One region of the Streptomyces sp. JL2001 genome, then DNA from elsewhere that is predicted to be linked to it. Evidence: riboswitches for the same ligand, from Rfam matches in the RefSeq annotation. Region 1 holds a riboswitch; each other region holds the start of a gene.

Region 1 (6,949 bases):
GAACTGCTGCGGCTGTGGGACGCGCCCGTGCAGACGGCGGCGCTGCGCTGGGGCCGGTGACGCCTCGGGCGGCCCCCGACGCGCTGAACTCCCGCGCTCCCGAACTCCCCCACCGCAGCCGACTCCAGCGAGGTGACCGCAGTGCCCGAGCCGACCGCCCCCGACTCCCCCGACACACCCGGCGCATCCTCCGACCCACCCGGCTCCCCCGGCACGCCGGGCGCATTCTCCGACGCCGCGTCCGGGGCGTTCGACGCCGCCTTCTTCATCCGTTGGCTGACGATCGCCGCGGCCGCCGTCGACCGGGAGGCGGACCGTCTGACCGAGCTGGACTCCGCCATCGGCGACGCCGACCACGGCGCCAACCTGAAGCGGGGCTTCGCCGCCGTCACGGCCGTACTGGAGAAGGAGCCGCCCCCGACGCCGGGGGCCGTCCTCGTGACCGCGGGACGCCGGCTCATCTCCACGGTGGGGGGCGCGTCCGGGCCTCTGTACGGGACGCTGCTGCGCCGGACCGGCAAGGAACTGGGCGACGAACCGGCCGTGAGCCGGGCCCGGTTGGCCGAGGCGCTGGATGCCGGGGTCTCGGCGGTGTCGCGACTCGGAGGGGCGCAGGCCGGCGACAAGACCATGCTCGACGCCCTCCTGCCGGCGGCCGAGGCACTGGGCCGGTCCTTCGGTGCCGCGCGGGAGGCGGCCGAGCGGGGCGCCCTCGCGACCGTGCCCCTCCGGGCCCGCAAGGGCAGGGCCAGCTATCTCGGCGAGCGTTCCGTCGGGCACCAGGACCCCGGAGCCACCTCGTCCGCGCTGCTGATGGCCGCGCTCGCCGAGGCGGCGGGATGACCGGGCAGGTCGGCATCGTCCTCGTCTCCCACAGCGGCCCGGTGGCGGCGGCCGTCGCCGCACTCGCCCGGGGTCTGGCCGGAGGCGGCCCGTGCGCGCCGATCCTGCCCGCGGGCGGCACTCCGGACGGCGGTCTCGGCACCAGCGCGGAGCTGATCGCCGAGGCGGCCGAGGCCGCGGACCGCGGCGCGGGTGTGGCCCTGCTCGTCGATCTGGGCAGCGCCGTCCTCACCGTCAAGGCGCTCCTCGCCGAGGACGGCGAACTGCCCGCGGGGGCCCGGCTGATCGACGCGCCGTTCGTCGAGGGAGCCGTCGCCGCCCTGGTGACGGCGAGCGCCGGCGGGGACCTGGACGCCGTGGAGGCGGCGGCCTCGGAGGCGTACACCTACCGGAAGGCATGAGGCCCGGCGGGCGGCCCGGCCGCCCGTCACGGGCCGTGCCGGCACACCACCGTGTTGTGATGTACCTGGTCAACGCACTAATGTCGCAGGGCCTTGGTGTACGGGAAACCGGTGCAGTACCGGTGCGGCCCTCGCCACTGTGATCGGGAGGTCCGGCTCCACGCCCTGGGAGGTCCCCAGGGAAGCCACTGCACCACCGCGGGCGACCGCGGGCGGTGTGGGAAGGCGGAGTCCGGGCGTCATGACCGTCAGCCAGGAGACCGGCCAAGGTGCGTTGTCCATCCACGAGGTGCTGGAGAGGGTCTCCCAACCATGCATATAGCCGAGGGGTACCTGCCCCCTGTGCACGCGGCCGCCTGGGGCGTCGCAGCCGCCCCCTTCGTCGTCCACGGTGTCCGTGCGCTGACCCGTGAGGTGAAGGCCAATCCCGAGTCGACGCTGCTGATCGGCGCCTCCGGTGCCTTCACGTTCGTCCTGTCCGCCCTCAAGATTCCCTCGGTGACGGGCAGTTGCTCGCACCCGACCGGTACGGGGCTGGGCGCGATCCTCTTCCGGCCGCCCGTGATGGCGGTACTGGGCACCATCACCCTGCTGTTCCAGGCACTGCTCCTGGCGCACGGCGGGCTGACCACCCTGGGCGCCAACGCCTTCTCGATGGCGATCGTCGGCCCGTGGGCCGGGTACGGGACGTACCGGCTGCTGCGGCGGTTCGACGTCCCGCTGATGGTGAGCGTCTTCTTCGGCGCCTTCGTCGCCGACCTCTCCACCTACTGCGTCACCAGCGTGCAGCTGGCGCTGGCGTTCCCCGACCCGGGCAGCGGCTTCGTCGGGGCGCTGGCGAAGTTCGGCGGCATCTTCGCCGTCACGCAGATCCCGCTCGCGGTCAGCGAGGGTCTGCTGACGGTGCTCGTGATGCGTCTGCTCGCGCAGTCGAGCAAGGGGGAACTGACCCGGCTCGGCGTGCTGCTTCCCGCGGGCCGGAAGAGCGGGACCACGGAGGCGGTCGGCCGATGAGCAGGAACGCGAAGATCAACTCACTGCTGCTGCTCGTGGTGGCCGCGCTGGCGGTACTGCCCCTGCTGCTGGGGCTGGGCGACCACAAGGAGGAGCCGTTCACCGGCGCCGACGCCGAGGCGGAGACCGCCATCACCGAGCTCAGTCCGGACTACGAGCCGTGGTTCAGCCCGCTCTACGAGCCGCCGTCCGGCGAGATCGAGTCGGCGCTGTTCGCGCTCCAGGCCGCGCTCGGCGCCGGTGTCCTCGCGTACTACTTCGGCCTGCGCAAGGGGCGCAGGCAGGGCGAGGCCCGCGCGGCGGCCCGGGCGACACCGGACGGCACGACGACGCCCGCCGTCACTCCGTCGGCATCGTCCGCGAAGTCGGCGGCGACGGCGGCGATGTCCGTGAAGCCCGCGGCCGCGCCGCCCGGCGACGAGTAGTCACGGATGCTGCCGATCGACGCGGCGGCGCACAGCAGTCGCTGGCGTCGCCGTCATCCTGCCGAGAAGGCCGTTCTCGGCTTCGGTCTCACCCTGTGCGCGGTGTGCCTGCCGCCGTGGCCCGGCGCCGTGCTGGTCGCCGCGGCCACGCTGACCGTGCTGCTCGGACCCGCCGGCGTGCCGCGACGTCAGCTGTGGCGGGCGTTCCGGATCCCCCTGGGCTTCTGCGTGACGGGTGCGGTCCCGCTGCTGTTCGAGGTCGGCGGGGCCCACGGGCTCGTCGCCCTCGCTCCGGACGGACCTGTGCACGCGGGCGAGTTGCTGCTGCGGACGTCGGCCGCCTCACTGGGGGTCCTGCTGTTCGCCTTCACCACGCCGGTCTCGGACGTACTGCCCCGGCTCGTCCGCGCGGGCGTGCCGGCCCCGGTCGTGGACGTCGCCCTGGTGATGTACCGGATCGGCTTCCTGCTCCTGGACGCCATGGCCAGGATCCGGCAGGCGCAGGCGGCCCGGCTCGGGCTCACCACACGGGCGGCGACCTGGCGTTCCCTGGCCGGGCTCGGCGCGACCGCGTTCGTCCGTGCCTTCGACCGCGCCCAGCGGCTGCAGACCGGACTCGCGGGGCGCGGGTACGACGGCACGCTGCGGGTCCTGGTGCCCGAGGCCGCGGTCTCGCGCCGGTTCCTCACCGCGTCGGCCGGCCTGCTCGCCGGGCTCGTCGCGCTCACTCTCGTACTCGAAAGGTCCCTGCGTTGAGTTCTCGGTCCGCGGTCGTGGAGCTGGTCAAGGCGGGATTCGCCTACGAGGACGGTCCCGCCGTCCTGGACGGGATCGACTTCGCCGTGCCCGAGGGGCGGGCGACGGCTCTGCTCGGCCGCAACGGCAGTGGCAAGACGACCCTGATGCGACTGCTCAGCGGCGGGCTCCGGCTCGGCCGCGGCACGCTCCGGCTGGACGGCGAGAAGGTGTCGCACGACCGCAAGGGTCTGACCCGGCTGCGGACGACGGTGCAGCTCGTGGTGCAGGACCCGGACGACCAGCTCTTCGCGGCCTCGGTCGGCCAGGACGTGTCCTTCGGGCCGATGAACCTGGGCCTGCCGGAGGAGGAGGTGCGGCTGCGGGTCCGCGAGGCGCTGGAGGCGCTGGACATCGTGGCCCTGGAGGACCGGCCGACGCACCTCCTCTCGTACGGGCAGCGCAAGCGGGCGGCGATCGCGGGGGCGGTGGCGATGCGCCCGCGGGTCCTGGTCCTGGACGAGCCGACGGCCGGGCTCGATCCGCACGGGCAGGAGCGACTGCTGGAGGTGCTGGGCCGGCTGCGGGACACCGGTACGACCGTGGTGATGGCCACACACGACGTGGATCTGGCGCTGCGCTGGGCGGACGACGCCGCGGTGCTGTCGCCCGAAGGGCTCCGGACCGGGCCGATCGCCGAACTGCTCGGCGACGACGCGCTGCTCGCCGCGGCCCGGCTGCGCCGCCCGTGGGGCATGGCCGTGACCCGGCTGCTGCGCGGCCACGGCCTGCTGGCACCGGACGCGCCGGGTCCGCGGACGGCGGAGGAGCTGGACGCGTGGGCGGAGGTGCGGGGGCGGGCCTGACGGTGCCTCGGAAGCGGGGAGGAGCTTCGGTTCCGAAGGGAGGCGTTCCTCGTAGGGCGAGGAGGGTTCGAAGGGGCCGACGGCCGAGGGAGCCGTGGAGGACGCGGTACCTGATCTCGTTCGGCGACGGCGCGATGACCTTCCCCGAGGAGGAGTTGCCCCTGGTGGCCGAGGCCTCGCTCGACGTGGTGCGTGACGCCCGGGAGGCCGGCGGGTACCCGCGGGTCGGCGGCCCGCTCCGGCGGGAGACTCGGCTCACCGATAGCCTGGATCATCATGACGCGCATGTGGATCCTGCCGGTGCTGCTCGTGTCCATCGGCTCAACCGTCGCGACCGGGCTGTTCCTCCGGGGGCGCCCCGGCGAAGCCGCGGCGCTCCTGGCGGCGTTCGTGCTGCTGGCAGGCGTGAACTCGCCGCTGGTCTTCCCGAGGTCGATCGGTGCGACGGAGGCGCAACGCCGCAGCGCCGTCGACGGCCGGCCGGTCGTCTACTGGCGGCCGGGCTGCGCGTACTGCCTGCGGCTGCGCATCCGGCTGGGCCGTCGCGCCCGCCGGTTGCACTGGGTCGACATCTGGCGCGACCCGGCCGGAGCGGCGGTGGTGAGGGCGGCCAACGACGGCGACGAGACCGTGCCGACCGTCGTCGTGGCGGGCCGGCCGCACACCAACCCCGATCCTGCCTGGGTGCGCGAACAGCTCTCCCCTTCCTCGTGACCGGGAGCGCGCCGGGGATCAGCACCCGGACGGGACCGGTGAGTGCGTCGACCGCCTGCTGCTCGGAGAGCGGGAAAGCCGCACGGGTCGGCTTCGGTGTGCCGGCGCCGCTGCCGCGACCGAGGCTGTTCCGCCGCACCGGCTGAAGCTGCGAGCCGGTCGACTTCAGGGGCACCGTCGCCGTCCGGCGGCGGACGGTGTCCGCCCCGGCCGGGTGCGCGGCCGCGTTCGGCATCGCCGGCGCCACCGTCCCGATGCCGGGCCCGGCGCGCGCCCCCCGCCCGGCCGGCGGGCTCCCGTCAGCCGGCGCGCTGCTCAGACTCCGTGCGACCCGCCCTCGTCCCGCTCCGCCGCCTCGGCGACGCGCTTGATGCGGGCCAGGCGCCGGTCCCAGTCGGCCGCGAGGCCGGCCATCCAGCGGGCCGTCGTGTCCAGGGCCGCGGGCCTGACCGCGTACCGCACCTCCCGGCCGACCCGGCCGCCGGACACCAGTCCGGCGGCGTCGAGCACGGCGAGGTGCTTGACGACGGCCTGCCGCGAGACGGGCAGCTCCGCGGCGAGCGTGGTCGCGGTCGCCTCCCCCCGCGCGGCCAGCAGGTCGAGCAGCCGCCGTCTCATCGGGTCGGCCAGCGCGCCGAGGACGACGTCGACGACCTCGGCGGCACCGGGCACCTCCTCGGTCACGGGGAGGGCTCCTCCGCGCGCTTGCGGAGCGCGTCGAGCTCCAGCGGCCAGCCCTCGGTGTGGTCCTTGTGGTTCCGGCTGCGCAGGTCCTCCGACCCGGCCAGCGCGGTGAACCCGCTCTCGACGACACGCAGGCGGGTCTTGCCGCCCTCCGCGGTCAGTGTGAACTCGACCAGGGTGCTGTTCTCCTCGCGCAGCTCCTCCCCGGGGAAGGCGCTGGTCCAGCGGTACGCCAGGTAGCTCGGGGGCCGCACCTTCTCCACGCGCACGGGGAAGTCGCCGTGCTCGGGGTTCCTCGCCACCATCGTCACGCCCTCCTCGGCCACCGTGCCCGGCAGGCTCGCCTTGTCGGCGACCCAGAAGCCGGGCTGTGCCACCAGGGTCCAGACGCGCTCCAGGGGCGCCTCGATCAGGGTCTCGCGTTCGATCCGGTCCTCGCTCATGACGGACTCCGTTCCTCGACACCATCAGATGCAACTCCAGGGTTGCACGTCGCGGATCGAGGCGCAACCCAAAGGTTGCGCGAACGGCGGGGCGCGCGTTGCGCACATCACGCGACCGTCGTTATGCAACTAGTTGCACAAGCGCCCTCGGGTCGTCTACAACAGACGGTGACGACCCTGCGCGAGGAGGCGCCCGATGGCCCCGACCACCCCGTACCCGCACCTGCTGAGCCCGCTCGACCTCGGGTTCACCACCCTGCCCAACCGGGTGCTCATGGGTTCCATGCACGTCGGCCTCGAGGAGGCCGAGCACGGATTCGAGCGGATGGCCGCCTTCTACGCCGAGCGCGCCCGGGGCGGAGTCGGCCTCATCGTGACCGGCGGCATCGCACCGAACGAGGCCGGCCGGCCCTGGGACGGCGGCGCCAAGCTCACCACCGACGAGGAGGTCGCCGAGCACCGGCTGATCACCGACGCCGTGCACGAGGCCGGCGGCCGGATCGCGATGCAGATCCTGCACTTCGGCCGGTACGCCTACCACCCCGGCCTCGTCGCGCCCAGCGCGATCCAGGCGCCGATCAGCCCCTTCGTCCCGAACGAGCTGACCGACGCCGAGGTCGAGCAGACCGTCGAGGACTACGTGCGCTGCGCCGAGCTGGCCAGGGCCTCGGGCTACGACGGCGTCGAGGTGATGGGGTCCGAGGGCTACCTGATCAACGAGTTCATCGCGGCCGCCACCAACCGGCGCACCGACCGCTGGGGCGGCAGCTACGAGAACCGGGTCCGCTTCCCGCTGGAGATCGTCCGCCGCATCCGCGAGCGGG
Region 2 (6,949 bases), 1.0 Mb from region 1:
CGACCAGTAGGCGCGGCCCGGCCGGCGCGATGCCCCGGGCCGGTGGCCCGGAGCCGGCTCAGGAGCCCCCGGTGTGGACCTGGAAGGCCGCCCGGCGCACGGCCTTGGCGAGGGCCGGGTCGGGGTGCGCGGCGGCCAGCGCGACGAGGACCTGGACCGTGCGGGGGTGCCCGACGGCCCTGACCTCGTCGAGCAGGGCCGGGACGGTCCCCTGGACCGCGGAGTCGAGGTGACGGACGAGCAGCGCGCTCTCGCCGTGGTCGGCGACGGCCGCGGCGGTGTCGACCCAGAGCCAGGTCGCCTCCTCGCGGGTGAGCACCTCCTGCGCGTCGTCGGGGTCGGCGCCGTCGTACTCGGCGAGCCAGAGCAGGGCGTACGGGCGGAGCGGGGCCTCCTGGGCGGCGGCCCGGACCTCGGCCTCGGCGGGGGCGCCGACGACCCGCAGGGCCTCGAACGCGAGGCCGCGCAGCAGAGCGTCCTCGCCCCGGGCGACCGCCAGCAGTTCGGTGACCGCGCTGGACAGGGTGCGGGCGGCGAGCCAGGCGCGGTACTCGTCGCGGGCCGGGCCGGGGGTGAGCCGGGCGCAGCCGCGGAGCATGTCCTGGGCGGACTGCTCGATGTTCCCCGCCGGACTCTGGGCCGCCACGCAGATCTGCTCCAGCTTGACCCACACCGCCCAGTTGCCGAGCGGGGTCAGGGTGGCCTGGCCCGGGCCGAGCGTGAGGGCGCCGACGGCCGCGAGACCCTCCAGGGCCCAGTCGAGCAGCGCGGAGAGCCCGTCCGTGTCCGCCGCCGCGGGGGAGCCGGCGGCGGCCTCCGGCTCGGCCTGCGGGTCGGGTACCTCGCAGCGCTCCTCGCGCAGTTCCTCGACCCGCTGACGGAGCAGGTCGAGGAGCGACGGGACCACGACGGGGCCGGCGGACAGCTGGAGGAGCGAGAGCACCTGGGGAAGGGCCTCGACGACCTCGGCGACGGCGCCGGGCGCCACGCCCTCGGGGGCCGGGTGGACCAGGGACCAGGCGTCGAAGAGGGCGACCCAGCCGCGCAGGACCGCGGAGTCGTCACGGTCCCAGGCGTGCAGGCGCCAGCCCGGGCGGGCGGTGTCGCCGTGGATCTCGACGAGTCCGGCGAGGCGCGCCCGGTCCCAGCCGGCCCGGATCTGGCCGGGGGTCAGGTTCAGCGCCGCGGCGGCCCGTTCCTGGGCGGAGGCCGCGTCGGGAGCGGCCGAGGGACCGAGCTCGGCCGCGCGGTCGACGGCGGCCCAGCGGGCGATCCGTACGGCGTCGGCCAGGACGATCCGTGCCTGGCGGGCCAGTTCCGCGCGGGGCGGAGTGCCCTCCGGCGGACGCGGCGCCGGCCGCGTACGACGGGTCGTCACGGCCCGTCGGGCGGTCGCGAGTGCCCGCGGACGGACGAGTCGGAGTCTGGAGTTGCGCGCCAAATGCTCATCAGGCTGTCGAGACGTCACGGGGGCAGTCTTCCCGCTGACGGCCCGAAAGCCCAATCGGAATCCGGATCGCCGTCGACAGACGCCGGGAACGGCCCGGAACCGGGCCCGGGACCGCCTCCGGAAGGAGGGCGGACGAACCGCCCGGGACGGGAGCGTGCGGCGGGCCGGCGCGGCGTACCGGGGCACCCGCGGGGGCGCCTACAGCAGAGGGGTCAGGAAGCGGCGCAGCGCTTCCTCGTAGCGGACCGGGTCGGCGTTCCACATCGAGGCGTGCGGGGCCCGCCGGACCGTCTGCAGGGTGACGAGTTCCGGGCGGCGGGCGGCCAGCCGGAGGGACGGCTCCCAGGGCGCGAGCGTGTCGTCCGGGCCGTGGAAGACCAGGGTCGGGATCCGCAGGGCGGCCGGATCGGCGGCGTCCTGGAGCCGGGCGCCGTCCAGCGCGGCCCGGGTCGTCGCGGCGCGGACGGCCAGCGGCAGCAGCGGGGCCGGGACGTGGCGGGCCGCGACGAGGGCGCGCAGGGTGGCCTCCCGGTCGAGCACCGGGGAGTCCAGGACGAGACCGCGGACCGCGTCCCGGACACCGGAGTCGGCCGCGACGTGCAGGGCCATGGTCGCGCCGGTCCCCCAGCCGTACAGGACGACGTGCCGGGCCCCTCGGCGCACGGCGTAGCGGACGGCGGCGTCGGCGTCGCGCCACTCGGACTCGCCGAGGTGGCTCAGGCCGTCCGGGGACGGCGGCGCGCCCTCGTCGCCGCGGTAGGCGGGGATGAGGACGGGGATCTGGCGGCGGCTGAGGAAGGGGACGAGGTTGACGGGCTGCAGCCGGGTGGTGCCGATGCCGTGCAGCGCGACGACCCAGGTGGGCCGGGGGCCGGGGACGAGCCAGCCGGGCAGGGGGCCGAGTTCGCCGGGGATCTCGACGTCCTCGTACTCGACGCCGAGGGCCGACAGCGGGGTGCCGGTGTGCAGCACGGGGGTGAGGCGGACGCGGGTGCCCGGTTCGAGGGTGCCGTACTCGACCCGTTCGAGACGGCGGACGACGGTGTCGGCGGCGTGCGGGACCCGGTCCAGGACGGGTCCGACGACCGCGTGCACGTCGGGGCCGTCCAGGCCGTAGGTGCCGGGTCGCAGGGAGGCGAGGCTCCGGGTGAGGGTGACCCGGCCCGTTTCCGTGGCGTGCACGGTGAGCCGTGGGTCGCCGGGCAGCGGTCGTCCGGACGGCGCCCGGAGGGCGACGTCGCTGGCGTACCGGCCGGCCGCGATCACGGCCGCGCCGACACCGATCAGAGTGGTGACGGCCGCTGCCGTCGCTGTAGCCGGGCGCACGTTCCCAGTGTCGGCAGGGTGCGGACGGGGTGCCACCGGACCGCGGCCCTTCGGGCGGTCCGCCGGTCGCCCCGGTGGCCCCCGGCGTCTCCCCCGCGCCACCTCCGCGCACTCGACGGAGTGACGTGGGTCACCCCACGGGGGTCCCCCGGCCGGGTGATCTTGCCCGTGGGACGAGAGGGACTGGCGGGGCGGCAGTCAACAGAAGTCGGTTCTGCCCCGCTACGGCACGGCTTACCCGGGGTTGCACGGGGACCACATCGTGGACGGATCGACGCCCGGAGCGCTAAGCGGAATGACCGGACCCCGATTCGGGACACCACACCGCCCGGCCCAGTTCACCTTCCGTTCACCCAGGTTGCTTACGTTCGTCGAGCCACTGACGTCAAACGATTGCCTGGGTAAATGGAACACATCACGCTGCTGCTCGCCATTGTGGTCGTGACAGCTCTCGTGTTCGATTTCACGAACGGTTTCCACGACACCGCCAACGCGATGGCGACGACCATCTCGACCGGTGCCCTCAAGCCCAAGACGGCGGTGGCCATGTCCGCCGCGCTCAACCTGGTCGGTGCGTTCCTCTCCGTGGAGGTCGCCAAGACGATCTCCGGCGGGATCATCAACGAACAGGGCATTCGTACCGAAGTGATCTTCGCGGCGCTCGTCGGCGCCATCCTCTGGAATCTGCTGACCTGGCTGCTCGGGCTCCCGTCGAGCTCCTCCCACGCCCTCTTCGGCGGCCTCATCGGTGCGGCGGTCATGTCCGCCGGCTGGTCGGCGGTCAACGGCGGCACCATCGTCACCAAGGTCCTGCTCCCCGCGATCGCCGCGCCGATCGTCGCCGGCCTCGCCGCGACGGTGGCCACCCGGCTCACCTACCGGATCGGCGCCAAGACGGACGAGAAGTCCACGGCCAAGGGCTACCGGGCCGGACAGATCGCCTCCGCCGGTCTGGTCTCCCTCGCCCACGGCACCAACGACGCCCAGAAGACGATGGGTGTCATCACCCTCGCCCTGGTCACCGGTGGCGTCCTCGCCCCCGGCTCCAACCCTCCGATGTGGGTCATCGTCTCCGCCGGTCTGGCCATCGCGATGGGCACCTACCTCGGCGGCTGGCGCATCATCCGCACGATGGGCAAGGGCCTGACCGACCTGCGCCCGCCGCAGGGCTTCGCGGCCCAGACGAGCGCGGCCACGGTCATCCTGGCCTCCTCGCACCTCGGCTTCTCCCTCTCCACCACCCAGTCCTGCTCCGGCGCCGTGATGGGCGCGGGCCTCGGCCGCAAGGGCGGCGTCGTCCGCTGGTCGACCGCGACCCGGATGTTCGTCGCCTGGGGTCTGACCCTGCCCGCCGCGGGTCTGGTCGGCGCCGGCGCCGAGTTCCTCACCAAGCAGGGCACCTGGGGCATCGTCGCCGTCGCGGTCCTGCTGGTCGCCGGTTCCGGTGTCATCTGGGCCCTGTCGCGCCGCAAGCCGGTCGACCACCACAACGTCACCGCGGACGACCTCGACGCCGAGCCCGCGGGCGTCGTGACCACCGCGATCGCGGCGGTCAGCCCGCCGCCCGCCGGGACCGTCGCCGCCGTCGCGGACGAGGACCTGAAGACCACCATCCCCTCGCCGGCCCCCACGGACCCGGCAGCCCCCGCGGCCCCGGCCGCGGCGGTCTAAGGAACCAAGGGACACGCACGCATGAAGATCGACTGGGCAGCTCTCGGCTCCGTCTTCGGAGTCAGCCTCGTGGCGACCGTCGCCCTCGTGGGCCTGTTCACCCTCGGCATCGTCGGCCTCTCCAAGCAGGAGCAGGCCGCGGCCCAGGGAGGCTCCGCCACCCTCGCGCGTACCGGCGCGTACGCCTGCTTCGCCCTGTGCGCGGCGGCCGTCGCGTACGGGATCTATCTGATCGTCGTCTGACGCGGGACGACCCCACCGGCCGGGCGGGCCGCACCCTCGGGTGCGGCCCGCCCGGCCGTCGTGCTGTGGGGCTTCGCACACTGTCCCGCCGCAGGTCAAGGGTGAGTTGACGGGTGTTCGCACAGCGTGGTGGACTTCCGGGGCCATTACGGCGGCAGAAGAGGAAGCCCGGTGCGATTCCGGCGCGGTCCCGCCACTGTGACCGGGGAGAGCCTCCCCGGGAGTCAGGAACTCTCCCCGCCGGTCACGTCGAGCCAGGGCGCGGACCCTGAGTGAGGACACAGCGCCATGCCCGGCCGCAGTGCAGCCACAGGTGTATTCGCGTACGGCGCCGCCGCCGGTCTGGCGGCGGACCTGCTCGTCGGCGACCCCCGCCGCGGCCATCCGGTCGCCGCGTTCGGACGGGCCGCGGGCGCCGTCGAACGGCTTCTCTGGCACGACCACCGCGGGTGGGGCGCCCTGCACACCGCCGTCTGCGCCGGTGGCGCGACCGCGGCCGGCGCGCTGGCCGCACGGGCCGTACGGGACCGGCGAGCCGCCTCCGTCGCCCTGACCGCCGCCGCCGTGTGGGCCGTCGTCGGCGGCACCACCCTGGGCCGGGAGGCCCGTGCCGTCGGCGGGGCGCTCGCCGCCGGGGACCTGGACGTGGCCCGCGAGCGGCTGCCCCATCTGTGCGGGCGCGACCCGCAGTCCCTCGACGGCCCCGCGATGGCCCGCGCCGTCGTCGAGTCGGTCGCCGAGAACACCTCCGACGCGGTCGTGGGGGCGCTCGTCTGGGGCGCCGTCGCCGGGGTGCCGGGGCTGATCGGCTTCCGTGCGGTGAACACGCTCGACGCGATGGTCGGCCACAAGTCCCCGCGCCACCGGCGCTTCGGCTGGGCCTCGGCCCGGCTCGACGACCTGGCGGGCTGGCCGGGCGCCCGGCTGACCGCCGTGCTCGCCACGGTGGCCGGCGGCGACCCGCGGGGCGCCGCCCGCGCCTGGAAGGCCGACGCCGGCCGGCACCCGAGCCCCAACGCGGGCCCGGTGGAGGCCTCGTTCGCCGGCGCCCTCGGCGTACGGCTCGGCGGGACGCTCTCGTACGGCGGGCGGGTAGAGCACCGGCCGGTGCTGAACGGGGCGGGACGGGACGTGGAGGTCGCGGACATCGAGCGGGCCGTGCGGCTGTCGCGGCGCGTGACGGGACTGACGCTGGCGGCCTGTGTGGGCGGCCGGCTGATCATGGGTGCGATCAAGCGGAGGCGGATATGAGGGGCGGACTGCTGGTCGCCGGGACCACGTCCGACGCGGGGAAGAGCGTCGTCACGGCCGGCATCTGCCGCTGGCTGGTCCGCCAGGGGGTGAAGGTGGCCCCGTTCAAGGGCCAGAACATGTCCCTGAACTCCTTCGTGACCCGCGAGGGCGCGGAGATCGGCCGGGCCCAGGCCATGCAGGCGCAGGCGGCCCGGGTGGAGCCGACCGCGCTGATGAACCCGGTGCTGCTGAAGCCGGGCAGCGACCGCTCCAGCCAGGTCGTGCTGATGGGCCGGCCGGTGGGCGAGCTGAGCGCGCGCGGCTACCACGGAGGCCGGCAGCGGGAGCTCTTCGAGCCGGTCATGGCGTGCCTGGAGGAGTTGCGGGGCACGTATGACGCCGTGATCTGCGAGGGGGCGGGCAGTCCGGCCGAGATCAACCTGCGGCGCACGGACATCGTGAACATGGGCATCGCGCGGGCCGCACGGCTGCCGGTGCTCGTGGTCGGCGACATCGACCGGGGCGGGGTGTTCGCCCAGTTCTTCGGGACGACGGCCCTGCTCGCGCCGGAGGACCAGGAGCTGATCGCGGGCTATCTGGTGAACAAGTTCCGCGGCGACGTGACGCTGCTGGAGCCCGGGCTCGACATGCTGCACGGGCTGACCGGCCGGCGGACCTTCGGCGTCCTGCCGTACGCCCACGGCCTCGGCATCGACGAGGAGGACGGACTGCGGGTCTCGATGCGCGGCGCGGTCCGCGAGTCGGTCGTGGCGCCGCCGGTCGGCGAGGACGTCCTGCGGGTCGCGGTCTGCGCGGTGCCGCTGATGTCCAACTTCACGGACGTGGACGCGCTGGCGGCCGAGCCGGGCGTGGTGGTGCGCTTCGTGGACCGCGCCGAGGAGCTCGTCGACGCGGACCTGGTGATCGTGCCGGGCACCCGAGGGACGGTGAAGGCACTCGCCTGGCTCCGCGAGCGCGGCCTCGCCGACGCGCTCGCGCGCCGGGCCGCGGAGGGCCGCCCGGTCC
Region 3 (6,949 bases), 2.2 Mb from region 1:
AACGATCAATGCGCGGTGCATGGCGGGTGTCCTTAGCCGGTGGGTGGGAGGAGGTGTCGGCGGGTGGGGCGAGGGGCGGGTTCGAGCCTAGAGACTTCCCCGCCCCTTCGGGAGGGGGCGTTCCGTCGCGGCGCGCGCGGATCGCTACACGTACTCCGTCGGGAGCACCGGCTCGCCGCGCGACAGCTGGATCGCCGACATCGGCAGCCCGGCCCGGGCCGCGATGTGCCGCGACCTGGCCGCCTCCAGCGGTTCGCGGGCCACCACGTCGCCGCCCTTGACCAGCTCCACCAGCAGCCGGTTGTCGGCGAGCTCCGGCGGGACCGCGCCGGTGCCGATGACCTCGGTCTCGGCGATCCCGTCCGCGTCCGTCCGCCGCGCCGCCCACTTGCGACCGCCGATGGACGACTTGCCGCCCACGGACTTCTTCGCGACGGCCGTCAGCGGCGCCTTCGGGTCGGCCGAGGTGGCACGGGCGACCAGCTTGTAGACCATCGAGCAGGTCGGGTGCCCGCTGCCGGTGACCAGCTGGGTGCCGACACCGTAGGCGTCGACCGGCGCGGCGGCCAGCGAGGCGATGGCGTACTCGTCCAGGTCGGAGGTCACCACGATCTTGGTGTCACGGGCCCCCAGCTCGTCGAGCTGCGCCCGCACCCGGTGCGCCACGAGGAGCAGGTCGCCGGAGTCGATCCGTACGGCCCCGAGCTCCGGCCCGGCGACCTCGACGGCGGTGCGGACGGCCTCGGCGACGTCGAAGGTGTCGACGAGCAGGGTCGTCCCCCGGCCGAGCGAGTCGACCTGGGCGCGGAAGGCGTCCCGCTCGCTGTCGTGCAGCAGGGTGAAGGCGTGCGCGGAGGTGCCGACGGTCGGGATGCCGTAGCGGAAGCCCGCCGCCAGGTCGGAGGTGGAGTCGAAACCGCCCACGTAGGCGGCCCGGGAGGAGGCGACGGCGGCCAGCTCGTGGGTGCGCCGCGCGCCCATCTCGATCAGCCGCCGGCCGCTCGCGGCCGCCGACATCCGGGAGGCCGCGGCCGCGATGGCCGAGTCGTGGTTGAGGATCGACAGGATCACGGTCTCCAGCAGCACGCACTCGGCGAAGCTGCCCTCGACCCGCAGGATCGGCGAGCCGGGGAAGTACACCTCGCCCTCGGGGTAGCCCCAGATGTCGCCGGAGAAGCGGTAGCCCGCGAGCCACTCGAGCGTGGGCTCGTCGACGATGCCCTGTTCGCGCAGGAAGCCGAGGACGGCCGGGTCGAACCGGAAGTTCTCGACGGCGTCCAGGACGCGTCCGGTGCCGGCCACCACCCCGTAGCGCCGCCCCTCGGGCAGCCGCCGGGTGAAGACCTCGAAGACGGAGCGCCGGTCGGCGGTGCCGGCCCGGAGGGCCGCCTGGAGCATGGTCAGCTCGTACTGGTCGGTGAAGAGCGCGGTCGACGGCACGTCCACCGGGAGCCCAAGGTCCGCAGCGTTCATGTCAGCGATGCTACCCCGAATACTCGTCAGAGTGACGATTTCTAGGGACGCGCCCCTGACCCGTTTGTGCGACAGGCCACGGAGAGTGGCAGCATGGGGTGAGTGAGCGTCGCGCCTATTGAGATCGAACAGACGGAATCGGCTGAAGAGACCTTCGCCGTCGTCGAGCCGGACGTCCCGTGGGTCACCCTCGTCCACAACGACCCGGTCAACCTGATGAGCTATGTGACCTACGTCTTCCAGACGTACTTCGGTTACTCCAAGGACAAGGCGCACAAGCTGATGCTCGACGTGCACCACAAGGGCCGCGCGGTGGTCTCCAGCGGCACCCGCGAGGAGATGGAACGGGACGTGCAGGCGATGCACGGCTACGGACTGTGGGCGACCCTCACCCAGGACCGCGGCTGATGGCCGGCCGGTTCGAGGCGCTGCCCGGCGGCGGCGCGGCCGTCGCGCTCGACGAGGTCGAGGTCTCCATCCTCCGCTCCCTCGCCGTCCAGCTCATGGAGCTGATCGGACCGGGCGACGAGCCCGTCGAGGGCGAGGACCCGCTCGCCGCGCTCTTCGCCGAGGGCCCGAGCGAGCCCCCGTCCGATCCCGCCCTCAAGCGGCTCTTCCCCGACGCCTACGGCGACGCGGACGAGGAGCAGCGGGCGGCGGCGGCCGACTTCCGCCGCTACACCGAGAACGACCTGCGGGCCCGCAAGCGCGAGGACGCCCTGAAGGTCGTCCGCAGCCTGGACACCCTCACCCCGGTCGGCGAGGGCGGGGCCGTCCTCAAGCTGACGGCTGACGAGTCGCGGGCCTGGCTCGGCGCGATCAACGACCTGCGGCTGACCATCGGGACCCGCCTGGAGGTCACCGACGAGGACGGGGGAGAGGGGCTGTACCGGCTCCCGGACTCCGACCCGCGCAAGCCGATGGTGATGGCGTACCTGTGGCTGGGCGCGCTCCAGGAGTCGCTCGTCGAGACGCTGATGCCGTAGGCGCCCCCGGGGGAGCCCGCCTGGCGCGGCGCTCCCGGGCGCTCCCCGGCGGTCCATGTCCTGCCCCGGCCGCCACCGGCCGTCCCGTCGGTCCGAAGCGGGGCCGACGGGACGCTTCCGGCCCCCCGCACGAGCCTCTTCCGTTCGCTCAGCGGACGCTCAAATCCGGATAACGAATACGTCACCAAAGTGTTCTAGCTTGCCGTGTTGAGTCCTCTTCGTCCGCTTCTTCCTGTGGCGTGCGCCACAGTAGTGCCCGTCGATCGACGTTTCACGCGTGATAAATCTTCACGACCGCCCGGGGACGCCACCCCTGTCCCCGGGGGCGCTCGAGCCGGCTGACCGCCGGTAGCACTCCATTCCACATCCGGGGGGATCAGGACCTGATCCGCGGCCAGACGCAGTCGGCGCGGATCAGCATGGAGAAAGGCGCACCACCATGACCTCAGTGCAGGTCGACAAGCAGCACGACGGCACCGACGGGGCCGTGGGCGGCGGCGAGGGCTACCAGCGTGGCCTCGGCGCCCGGCAGATCCAGATGATCGCCATCGGCGGTGCCATCGGCACCGGACTCTTCCTCGGCGCGGGCAAGGCCATCTCCAAGGCCGGCCCCAGCCTGATCCTGGCCTACGCCATCGCGGGCCTGGTCATCTTCTTCATCATGCGGGCCCTGGGCGAACTGCTCATGTACCGCCCGGTGTCGGGCTCCTTCTCGGAGTACGCCCGCGAGTTCGTCGGCCCCTTCTGGGGGTACGTGACCGGCTGGACGTACTGGCTCTTCTGGGTCGTCACCGGCATCACCGAGGTCACCGCGGCCGCCAAGTACATGGCGTTCTGGACACACGGGAGTTTCCCGCAGTGGGCCTTCGCGCTGATCTTCACCGTCATCCTCTACGGCGCGAACCTGATCTCCGTGAAGCTCTTCGGTGAGCTCGAGTTCTGGTTCTCGATGGTCAAGGTCACCGCGATCGTCGGCATGATCCTCATCTGCGCCGGCATCCTCACCATCGGCTTCTCCGACGCGGCCGAGACCGCCTCCGTGGCGAACCTCTGGAACGACGGCGGCTTCTTCCCCAAGGGCCTCGGCGGCACGCTGATGACCCTGCAGATCGTGATGTTCGCCTTCCTCGCGGTCGAGCTGGTCGGCGTCACCGCCGGCGAGTCCAAGGACCCCAAGACCGTCCTGCCCAAGGCGATCAACACCGTCCCGTGGCGCATCGCCGTCTTCTACGTCGGCGCCCTCATCATGATCCTCTCGGTCGTGCCGTGGTCGGAGTTCCAGCCGGGCGTCTCCCCGTTCGTCGCCGCCTTCGAGAAGATGGGCCTCGGCATCGGCGCCGCCATCGTCAACTTCGTGGTGCTGACCGCCGCCCTGTCGTCCTGCAACTCGGGCATGTACTCCACCGGCCGGATGCTGCGCGACCTCGCGCTGAACGGCCAGGGGCCGAAGTTCCTCACCAAGCTCACCGCCAACGGCGTCCCGCTGCTCGGCACGACGGTCTCCGCCGCGCTGATGCTGGTCGGCGTGTGGATCAACTACGTGGCGCCGGGCAAGGCCTTCGACTACGTCGTCTCCTTCGCCACCATCTCCGGCATGTGGGCCTGGATCATGATCCTGGTCTGCCAGATCCGCTACCGCGCCAAGGCGAACCGCGGCGAGCTGCCCGAGTCCGGCTTCAAGGCCCCGGGCGCCCCGTTCACCAGCTGGTTCGCGCTCGCCTTCATCGGCATGGTCATCGTGATGATGGGAATCGACCCCGACTCCCGCGTCGCGCTGTGGCCCGGCGCGCCGGTGTGGGCCCTGATCATGGGCGTCTCGTACCTCGTGCTGAAGGCCCGCAACCCGCAGGGCGCGGCGTTCGTCAAGCGCTCCTGATCTCCGCCGTCTCGGCATTCGGGCCGTCGCGTACCACTCCTCGGTACGCGGCGGCCCGCCCGCTTATCCTGTCGACCATGCTGACCATCACCCGGGCCCTGTACGACCAGATCGTGGAACACTCCCGCGCGGACCACCCCGACGAGGCCTGCGGCGTGGTCGCGGGCCCGGCCGGCACCGGCCGCCCCGAGCGCTTCATCCCGATGCTGAACGCCGCGCGCTCGCCCACGTTCTACGAGTTCGACTCGGCCGACCTGCTGAAGCTGTACCGCGAGATGGACGACCGGGACGAGGAGCCCGTGGTCATCTACCACTCGCACACGGCGACCGAGGCCTACCCGTCCCGCACGGACATCTCCTACGCGAACGAGCCCGCCGCCCACTACGTGCTCGTCTCCACCGCGGACACGGACGACGCCGGCCCCTTCCAGTTCCGCTCCTTCACCATCGTCGAAGGCGTCGTCACCGAGGAAGAGGTCCAGGTCGTCGAGGCGTACGCGCAGACCCCCGGAGCCTGAAGCGCCTCAGCCCTCCGCACGCCGACGACGTGATGAGAGACTGACCGGACATCAGGGCGGCAGGACCCAGGAAGCCGGTGCGAATCCGGCACGGTCCCGCCACTGTGACCGGCTCCCGCCCCGGGAGCCGGAAGCCAGGAACTGACCTGCCGCCTTCTCACCACCGACCGGGGACGTGGAAATCCCCGTCAGGAGGCACGTCCGTGTTGACCCGGCGCCGTTCACCGCTGCCCGCCCTCGTCCTTCTCCCGCTGCTCGCCGCCTGCTCCGCGCCCGCCGCGCAGCAGCCCCCGGACCCGAAGGCCGCCCCGGGATTCCCCTACACCGTCGCCAACTGCGGTGTGCAGACCACCTACCAGGCCCCGCCGCGACGTGCCGTGACGATGAACCAGCACGTCACCGAGGTCATGCTGGCCCTCGGCCTGGAGAAGTCCCTCGTCGGCACCGCCTACCTCGACGACCGCGTCCTGCCCGCCTACAAGAAGGCGTACGACTCCGTCCCGGTGCTCGCGAAGGAGTACCCGTCGAAGGAGGCGCTGCTCGCCGCCGGCCCCGACTTCGTGTACGGCGGCTACGCCTCCGCCTTCGACGCCAAGGCCGGCCGCGGCCGCGACGACCTCAAGGCCGCGGGCATCAGCACCCGGCTGAACACGGAGTACTGCCCCTCCGGCGCCTCCTCGCTCACCGACCTCTACCGGGAGGTCGACGAGGTCGCCCGCACCTTCGGCGTCCCCGAACGCGGCCGGAAGTGGACCGCCGAGGCCCGCAAGACCGTCGCCGCCACCGAACGCCGCCTGAAGGACGTGCCCCCCGTCTCCGTCTTCGTCTACGACAGCGGCGACAAGACCGCGTTCACGGCCGGCGGCACCGGCATCGGCAACGAACTGATCACCCGCGCCGGCGGCCGCAACGTCTTCGCCGACCTCGCCAAGCCCTTCGGCGACGCGACCTGGGAACAGGTCGTCGCCCGCCGGCCCGACGTGATCGTCATCTACGACTACGGCTCCACCACCGTCGAACAGAAGAAGAAGCGCCTGCTGGAGGACCCCGCCCTCCGCGACGTCCCGGCGATCAGGAACCAGCGCTTCGCCGTCATGCCGCTCTCGGACACGGTCCTCGGCGTCCGCGTCCCCGCCGCCGTCGACAAGCTCGCCGCCCAGCTCCACCCGGACCGGTGACCGCGCCCCCGAAGGGGGACGCCCGGCAGCCCGCGCACCCGCCCCTCCGGGTGGGCGCGCGGGCCGCCGCACGCCCACCCGCCGCCGCCCCCGTCCCGTACGGGCTCGTCGTCGCCGGCCTCCTCGCCGCCCTCGCGTGCGCCGTCGTCGCCGGGGTCGCGCTCGGATCCGTGACCATCCCCGTCGCCGAGGTCACCCGCATCCTCACCGGCGACGCCGCCCCGTCCCCGTTCCGCACCATCGTCCTCGACGTCCGGCTGCCCCGCGTCCTGCTCGGCGCGGTCGTCGGCGCCGGCCTCGCCGTCGTCGGCACCGTCCTGCAGGCACTGGTCCGCAACCGCCTCGCCGACCCCTTCCTCCTCGGGATCTCCTCCGGGGCGTCCACCGGCGCCGTCCTCGTCCTGGTCCTCGGCATCGGCAGCGGCGCCGGCATCACCTCGACGCTCGCCCTGCCCGCCGGCGCCTTCGCCGGCGCCCTGCTCGCCCTGGTCCTCGTCTACGCGCTGGCCCGCCGCGGCTCCACCATGACCGGAGCCCGGCTCGTCCTCGCCGGCGTCGCCGTCTCCTACATCCTGTCCGCGCTGACCACCCTGCTCCTGGTGCTCGCCGGGCGGCCCGAGCACTTCCAGGAGGCGATGTTCTGGTCCCTCGGCGGCCTCGGCAGCGCCCGCTGGGACACCCTCCTGCTGCCCGCCGCCGCCCTCGCCGTCGGCGTCGGCGCGCTGCTCACCCTCGCCCGCCCGCTCGACCTCCTCCTCGTCGGCGAGGAGGGCGCGACCGTCCTCGGCCTGGACACGGCCCGCTTCCGCGCCGCCGTCTTCGTCCTGGCCTCGCTCGTCACCGCCGTCATGGTCGCGGCCAGCGGAGCCGTCGGCTTCGTCGGGCTGATGGTCCCCCACGCCGCCCGGATGGCCGTCG
Region 4 (6,949 bases), 5.1 Mb from region 1:
GCGTTGACGAGGCCGATGGGCAGGTTCCGCAGGTCGCCCTGGGGGTTGACGACGCCGCCCATGTAGAGGAGGGACAGCAGCAGGGCGAGCAGTCCCGTGAGGATCGTGGGCATCAGCCACAACCGCGGACGACGCAGCAGGGTGCCGGCTCGGACCAGGGGGCCGTCGTCCGGAGAGGTGCTCGGGGAGGTCATGCTTCTCCGTCGGCTCTGGAACAGGTCGGCCCATGATGCGCGGCGCTCCGCCGGGAACCGCGCCGCCTCACCGCGGTGCCCCCCGGCCGGGGCAGGCCGCTCGCCCGGAGAGGTGAAGCCACCCCCGGAGGCCGGGAACCGTGTACGACACCCGGGAGGGGCCGTACGACCCTCCCGGGCGTCGTACGGCACCGAAGCGGGGCGTACGGGTCCCGGGCCGGAGGGCTCGTACGAGGACCTTGGGTCCTCCGGCCCGGGATCCGGCGGGCGCCCGGGCGTCAGGTGCCCGGCAGCTCCGCACGCAGCTCGCGCGCCGCCGCGACGAGGTTCTCCAGGGACGCGCGGGTCTCCGGCCAGGACCTCGTCTTCAGGCCGCAGTCGGGGTTGACCCAGAGGCGTTCGGCCGGGATCGCCTTCAGCGCTTCGCGCAGCAGCCCGGTCGCCTCCTGCGGGGACGGCACGCGCGGGGAGTGGATGTCCCAGACGCCCGGGCCCGCCTCGCGCGGGTACGCGGCAGAGGCGAGCTCACCCGCCACGGCCATGTGGGAGCGGGCGGCCTCCAGGCTGATGACGTCGGCGTCGAGATCGTCGATCGCCGCCAGGATGTCCCCGAATTCGGCGTAGCACATGTGGGTGTGGACCTGGGTCTCCGGCCGGACGCCGCTCGTGGTGAGACGGAACGCCTCCGTCGCCCAGTCGAGATAGGCGGCGTGCCGCTCCGCCCGCAGCGGAAGCGTCTCGCGCAGGGCCGGCTCGTCGACCTGGATGACGGCGGTGCCGGCCGCCTCCAGGTCGGCCACCTCGTCGCGCAGCGCCAGGGCGACCTGCCGGGCGGTGTCGGCGAGCGGCAGGTCGTCGCGGACGAAGGACCAGGCCAGCATGGTGACCGGCCCGGTGAGCATCCCCTTGACCGGGCGCCGCGTCAGGGACTGCGCGTACGCGGTCCAGCGGACCGTCATCGGGTCCTGGCGCGAGACGTCCCCGGCCAGGATCGGCGGCCGGACGTACCGGGTGCCGTACGACTGGACCCAGCCGTGCCGGGTGGCGAGGTACCCGGTCAGCTGCTCCGCGAAGTACTGCACCATGTCGTTGCGTTCGGGTTCGCCGTGGACGAGCACGTCCAGGCCCGTCCGCTCCTGGAAGGCGACGACCTCGCGGATCTCGGCCTCGATCCGCGCCTCGTATCCGGCCGCGTCGAGCCGGCCCGCCCGCAGGTCGGCGCGGGCCGCGCGCAGTTCGGAGGTCTGCGGGAAGGAGCCGATCGAGGTCGTGGGCAGCGGCGGCAGACCGAGCCCGGTCCGCTGGGCGGCCGCGCGCAGCGCGTACGGCTGGGGGCGCCTGAGGTCGGCGTCCCTGACCGCTGCCGCCCTGGCCCGGACCGCCGGATCGCGGGTCAGCGCGGACGTCGAACGGGAGGCGAGGGCGGCGCGGTTGGCGGCGAGTTCGGCCGCGATCGCCCCGGTGCCCCGGGACAGACCGCGGGCGAGGGTGAAGATCTCGCCGGCCTTCTGCCGGGCGAACGCGAGCCAGCGCGCCACCTGGGGGTCGATGCCCCGTTCGGCCGTGGCGTCGAGCGGCACGTGGAGCAGCGAGCAGGACGCGGCGACGTCGACCCGCCCGGCGAGCCCCAGCAGGGTGCCGAGGAGGGCGAGGGACTTCTCGTAGTCGTTGATCCAGATGTTGCGCCCGTCGACGACTCCGGCGACCAGTCGCCTGCCCGGCAGCCCGCCGACCGCGGCGAGGTCGTCGAGGTTGGCGGCGGCGGGGCCGGTGAAGTCCAGGGCCAGGCCGTCGACGGGGGACTTCGCCAGGACGGGCAGCGCGGCGCCGAGCCGGTCGAAGTAGGAGGCGACGAGCAGCCGGGGCCGGTCGGTGAGCCCGCCGAGCTCGCGGTAGGCGCGGGCGACCGCGTTCAGTTCGGCCGGGGTGCGGTCCTGGACGAGGGCGGGCTCGTCGAGCTGCACCCACTCGGCGCCCGAAGCCCGCAGGTCGGCCATGACCTGCGCGTACACCGGCAGCAGCCGGTCGAGCAGCGTGAGCGGCCGGAAGTCGTCGGGGACGCCGGGAGCCGGCTTGGCCAGCAGGAGGTAGGTGACGGGGCCGAGCAGGACGGGCCGGGCGGTGAGGCCGAGCGCCCGCGCCTCGCGCAGCTCCGCGACCTGCCGTGCGGAGTCGGCGGTGAAGACGGTGTCGGGTCCGAGTTCCGGGACCAGATAGTGGTAGTTGGTGTCGAACCACTTCGTCATCTCCAACGGCGCCACGTCCTGCGTGCCGCGCGCCATCGCGAAGTAGCCGTCGAGCGGGTCGGCCGCGACGGCGGCCCGGTGGCGCTCGGGCACGGCGCCGACCATGACGCTGGTGTCGAGCACGTGGTCGTAGTACGAGAAGTCGCCGGTCGGCACCTCGGTGATGCCGGTGTCGGCGAGCTGCATCCAGGTGGCTCGCCGCAGGTCCCGGCCGGTCCGGTGAAGGGACTCGGCGTCGACCCGGCCCTGCCAGTAGCCCTCGACGGCCTTCTTCAGTTCGCGGCCCCGGCCCTGGCGGGGGTACCCGTACAGGGTGGCCGTCGCCGCGGCCCTTCGTGTCGCCCTTGTCGTCACGGAACTCTCCTTCGCGAGCGTGTCTCCATGCGTCCCGGCGACGGGACGAGGGCGCGAAGGGGTGCGTGGACGAGCGGACCGTGGCCGCCCGCCGTGTCATGCCGGATGCATGCACGTCGGTTCGGGGCGGCTCGCCCGCTCTGTACGCCGACCCGCCCTCGAGGTCACCGGGATGTCCGCGCGCGAACGGTCGCGCGCGGGCAGCGGGCAGGTCTTCGGACTCGCGGGCACACCCACCTCTCTCCGAGGCGGACACCTAGTGGCCGTCGCTTCCCGGACCCGTACAGGTCCAGTGCGTATGACGGCGGTCGTTCCCACTCACCGCTGCGGGGCAGTCCCGGATTCCCACCGGGTTCCCTCTTACGACGCGTCCCGTCCGGCGGACGGGCGCGAACCCATTGCGGCCGCCACCCTAGTCGGCCCGCGGGCGGGTCCGCCGCCCCGGAGGCGAGTTGGCCGGGAATCGCCGCCGGCGACATGCCTTCTTACACGCGGTGCGGCGTCGCGCCGGTCAGCCGCTCCGGGCTGAGCAGCTCGGCGATGCGTTCGGCGGGCAGCAGCCCCTTCTCCAGCGTGAGTTCGGCGACTCCCCGCCCGGTCCGCAGCGCCTCCTGGGCGATGGCGGTGGCCGCGGTGTAGCCGATGTGCGGGTTGAGGGCGGTGGCCAGACCGATGGAGTTCCGCACGGTCGCCTGCAGCTGTTCGGTGTTGGCGGTGATGCCCGAGACACAGCGCTCCGCGAGGGTGAGGCAGGCGGCGCGCAGCGAGGTGATGCTCTTCGACAGGGCGTGCTGGATGACCGGTTCGAAGGCGTTCAGCTGGAGCTGGCCGCCTTCCGCGGCCATGGTGATCGTGATGTCGTTGCCGATCACCTCGAAGGCGACCTGGTTGACGACCTCGGGGATCACCGGGTTGACCTTGCCCGGCATGATGCTCGAACCGGCCTGCACGGCGGGCAGGTTGATCTCGTTCAGGCCGGCGCGCGGCCCGGAGGAGAGCAGCCGCAGGTCGTTGCAGGTCTTCGAGAGCTTCACCGCCAGGCGCTTGAGGACACCGGAGAGCTGGACGAACGCCCCGCAGTCCTGGGTGGCCTCGATCAGGTTGGGCGAGGTCACCAGCGGCAGGCCGGTGATCTCGGACAGGTGCCGCCGGGCCGTCTCGGCGTAGCCGGCCGGGGCGTTGAGCCCCGTCCCGATGGCGGTGGCGCCGAGGTTGATCTCGTGGATCAGCTCGACGGCCTCGGCCAGCCGGTTGCGGTCCTCGTCCAGCATCACGGCGTACGTGGAGAACTCCTGGCCCAGCGTCATGGGGACGGCGTCCTGGAGCTGGGTGCGCCCCATCTTCAGGACGTCGCGGAACTCGAACGCCTTGGCCGCGAACGCGTCCTGGAGCACTGCCGTGGCCTGGAGGAGCCCGTGCACCGACGTGATCGCCGCGATCCGGACGGCGGTCGGGTACACGTCGTTGGTGGACTGGCTGAGGTTGACGTCCTCGTTGGGGTGCAGGTGCTGGTACTCGCCCTTGGCGTGGCCGAGGAGTTCGAGCGCGCGGTTGGCGACGACCTCGTTGGCGTTCATGTTCGTGGACGTGCCGGCGCCGCCCTGGACGACGTCCACGACGAACTGCTCGTGGAGCCGCCCGGCGCGGATCTCCCGGCAGGCGGCGACGATGGCGCGGGCCTTCTCCGGGGACAGCAGCCCCAGTTCCTCGTTGGCGAGGGCCGCGGCCTCCTTGACGGCGGCGAGCGCCTCGACGAGCCGCGGGTACACCGAGATGGGCAGGCCCGTGACGGTGAAGTTCTCCTGGGCGCGCAGCGAGTGGATGCCCCAGTAGACGTCGGCGGGCACCGCACGCTCACCGAGGAGGTCGTGCTCGCGGCGGGAGGGGTTCTGCATGGCGTGTCCGACCTTCGGTTCTTCGGCGTCAGCGGAGCGCGGCGGGCTGCCGGGCGGCGGGGGAGGCGTGGGCGCCGGAGAAACGGGAGCCCGACCCGCCGGCAGCCAGGGCAGGTTCCGCGCGGGTCGGGCCGTTCAGGAGGTCGCGCAGCAGGGCGTCACGCCGCCCCGGGGCGACGTCGGAGAGCAGGGTCGCGACGAGGGCCATCCGGGCCTGACCGGCCCGCAGCGTGCCGGTGAGCACCGCGCCCGCCGCGACCAGGTCCACGGCGCCGCCGCCGGTGTACATCTCGGCGACCGGGCCGGAGTGCACCCGGGTGGTCAGGGCCACCAGGACCCCCTGGGAGACGGCCTCGGCGACCGCCTCGGCTATCTCGGGAGTGGCGTTGCCCGCACCGGTGCCGACCAGCACGATGCCCTGCGCGCCCGCGGCGACCGCCGCGTTCAGGAGCAGCGGGTCGCCGTCGCTGTGGTGGGTGACGATGTCGACCCGGGGGAGGGCGCCGGGTTCCCCGGCCGTGGCGGCCCGCGGAAGCGCGAGCGGAGCCGGGCGGTCCGGCCGGCGGCGGACGTCCACCCGGGCGAAGCCGACCTTGCCGAGGCTCTGCTCGGAGGGATCGGCGAACGCGGCGGCGGCCAGGGTCTGCGCCTTCACCGTGCCGCGCGCGGCGTGGACCACGCCGTCGAAGACCACCAGCACCCCGAGTCCGCGCACGGACGCGGCGACCTGGAGCGCGTCGTACATGTTGCCCGGACCGTCGCCGTCGCCCGTGCCGAGGGGGCGCTGGGCGCCGGTGAGGACGACCGGCCGCGGGTCCGTGTGGTGCAGGTCGAGGAAGAAGGCCGACTCCTCCAGGGTGTCCGTGCCGTGGGTGATGACGACTCCGGCCACGTCGGGGTCGGCGAGGGCCTCGTGCACCGCGCTCAGCAGCGCGAGCTGGCGGGCGGTGGTCATGCGGGAGCTGTTGACGTTGAACAGGTCGACGACCTCGACCTCGATGTCGTCGGGGAGGGCGGCCGTCGCCAGGACGTCGTCACCCGAGGCGTCGGCGGCGTATCCGGTGCCCTGCCAGCGGCTGGCGATCGTTCCGCCGGTGCTGATCAGCTTGATCCGGCGGGGCCTGTCGTCGCGGATCCATTCCATGTCGTCTGCTCCCGGGGTGGGGGGTCGTCTCGAGCGCGAACTCGGACGCGGGGATGCGGGCGCGGGCTCGAACGGGTGCACGGATGTACGAGGGGACCGGCGCCGCCGCAACGATAGAGCAGGAGGTCCGCAATGCGATTGCGAAATCAGCCCCTTCCCTCGCTAAGAGTGCGTGCATAATTGCGCCATGGATCGGATCGACGCTCATATCTTGCGCGAGCTCCAGGACGACGGTCGGCTGACCAACCTGGAGCTCGCCCAGCGGGTCGGACTCAGCGCCTCCGCCTGCATGCGCCGGGTGCGCCAGCTGGAGCAGGACGGGGTCATCCAGGGATACCGGGCGGTGATCGACCCGGACGCCGTCGGCCGCGGCTTCGAGGTGCTGGTCTCCATCGAGGTCCGGCGGGACCGGGAGACGGTCGAGGCGTTCGAGGCGGCACTCCAGGACATCCCGGACGTCATCGAGGCGTACCGGCTCTTCGGCAGCCCCGGCTGCCTCCTGCGCATCGCGGTCGCCGACCTCGCCGCGTACGAGCGCCTGTGGATCGAGCGCCTGACGTCACTGGCCGGCGTCACGGAGGTCAACTCGCAGATCATCATGAAGCGGGTCAAGGAACCGCGCGGACTGCCCGTCCCGCGATGAGGCGAGGGCGACGCCCCGTCCGTACGGGCGGTGACCGGCCGCGGGGCCGCGCGAGCCGGTGACCTGCGACGGACCCGTGCGGGACGGTGGCCGAGTTGGGACGTGTCGCTGTTGGGCCGAACGGGTGAGGGACGGGAGGATGGGGCCATGAGTAGGTACGAGAGGTACGACGTCACCGACGAGCAGTGGGAGGGCCTCGCCCAGGTCGTCCCCCTGCGCGGCCGTGACGAATGGCCGTCCAGGATCGACCACCGCACGATCCCCGATCAGTACGCGTACGCGGAGCAGCGCCGCATGGTCGTCCTGCGGGTGCAGGTCTTCGCCGACGCCCGCGAGGTCGCCGAGTACCTCGTCGCACAGATCCCCGTCCTGCTGGACCTGACCAGCGCGGACACCGAAGTCGCCAAGCGCATCCTGGACTTCAGCAGCGGCGTCGTGTTCGGGCTGGGCAGCGGCATGCACCGGGTCGACCG

The links. Region 1 has a riboswitch for cobalamin ahead of ACE1OA_RS31415 (energy-coupling factor ABC transporter permease). Riboswitches for the same ligand answer to the same signal wherever they lie in the genome.
Region 2: another riboswitch for cobalamin. It lies ahead of ACE1OA_RS26865 (cobalamin biosynthesis protein); the one in region 1 lies ahead of ACE1OA_RS31415 (energy-coupling factor ABC transporter permease).
Region 3: another riboswitch for cobalamin. It lies ahead of ACE1OA_RS21620 (ABC transporter substrate-binding protein); the one in region 1 lies ahead of ACE1OA_RS31415 (energy-coupling factor ABC transporter permease).
Region 4: another riboswitch for cobalamin. It lies ahead of metE (5-methyltetrahydropteroyltriglutamate--homocysteine S-methyltransferase); the one in region 1 lies ahead of ACE1OA_RS31415 (energy-coupling factor ABC transporter permease).

The regions. Positions count from the first base shown of each region.
Region 1 is NZ_CP169421.1:7,034,510-7,041,458, reverse strand. Features, by position in the region: gene dhaK (dihydroxyacetone kinase subunit DhaK) at 1-60, shown strand, start outside; gene dhaL (dihydroxyacetone kinase subunit DhaL) at 268-843, shown strand; gene ACE1OA_RS31420 (PTS-dependent dihydroxyacetone kinase phosphotransferase subunit DhaM) at 840-1,244, shown strand; cobalamin riboswitch at 1,322-1,527, shown strand; gene ACE1OA_RS31415 (energy-coupling factor ABC transporter permease) at 1,557-2,258, shown strand; gene ACE1OA_RS31410 (energy-coupling factor ABC transporter substrate-binding protein) at 2,255-2,683, shown strand; gene cbiQ (cobalt ECF transporter T component CbiQ) at 2,690-3,439, shown strand; gene ACE1OA_RS31400 (energy-coupling factor ABC transporter ATP-binding protein) at 3,436-4,284, shown strand; gene ACE1OA_RS31395 (glutaredoxin domain-containing protein) at 4,561-4,998, shown strand; gene ACE1OA_RS31390 (ArsR/SmtB family transcription factor) at 5,314-5,682, opposite strand; gene ACE1OA_RS31385 (SRPBCC domain-containing protein) at 5,679-6,125, opposite strand; gene ACE1OA_RS31380 (FAD-dependent oxidoreductase) at 6,322-6,949, shown strand, end outside.
Region 2 is NZ_CP169421.1:6,020,606-6,027,554, reverse strand. Features, by position in the region: gene ACE1OA_RS26890 (VOC family protein) at 1-10, shown strand, start outside; gene ACE1OA_RS26885 (hypothetical protein) at 59-1,468, opposite strand; gene ACE1OA_RS26880 (alpha/beta hydrolase) at 1,649-2,776, opposite strand; gene ACE1OA_RS26875 (inorganic phosphate transporter) at 3,182-4,447, shown strand; gene ACE1OA_RS26870 (hypothetical protein) at 4,469-4,690, shown strand; cobalamin riboswitch at 4,812-4,945, shown strand; gene ACE1OA_RS26865 (cobalamin biosynthesis protein) at 4,979-5,941, shown strand; gene ACE1OA_RS26860 (cobyric acid synthase) at 5,938-6,949, shown strand, end outside.
Region 3 is NZ_CP169421.1:4,849,454-4,856,402, forward strand. Features, by position in the region: gene ACE1OA_RS21590 (isochorismatase family protein) at 1-21, opposite strand, end outside; gene ACE1OA_RS21595 (nicotinate phosphoribosyltransferase) at 145-1,473, opposite strand; gene clpS (ATP-dependent Clp protease adapter ClpS) at 1,576-1,881, shown strand; gene ACE1OA_RS21605 (DUF2017 domain-containing protein) at 1,881-2,459, shown strand; gene ACE1OA_RS21610 (amino acid permease) at 2,899-4,335, shown strand; gene ACE1OA_RS21615 (Mov34/MPN/PAD-1 family protein) at 4,413-4,853, shown strand; cobalamin riboswitch at 4,898-5,017, shown strand; gene ACE1OA_RS21620 (ABC transporter substrate-binding protein) at 5,057-6,031, shown strand; gene ACE1OA_RS21625 (FecCD family ABC transporter permease) at 6,082-6,949, shown strand, end outside.
Region 4 is NZ_CP169421.1:1,940,750-1,947,698, reverse strand. Features, by position in the region: gene ACE1OA_RS08455 (YhgE/Pip domain-containing protein) at 1-194, opposite strand, end outside; gene metE (5-methyltetrahydropteroyltriglutamate--homocysteine S-methyltransferase) at 473-2,794, opposite strand; cobalamin riboswitch at 2,996-3,195, opposite strand; gene aspA (aspartate ammonia-lyase) at 3,280-4,689, opposite strand; gene ACE1OA_RS08440 (asparaginase) at 4,718-5,833, opposite strand; gene ACE1OA_RS08435 (Lrp/AsnC family transcriptional regulator) at 6,021-6,476, shown strand; gene ACE1OA_RS08430 (cell division protein SepF) at 6,624-6,949, shown strand, end outside.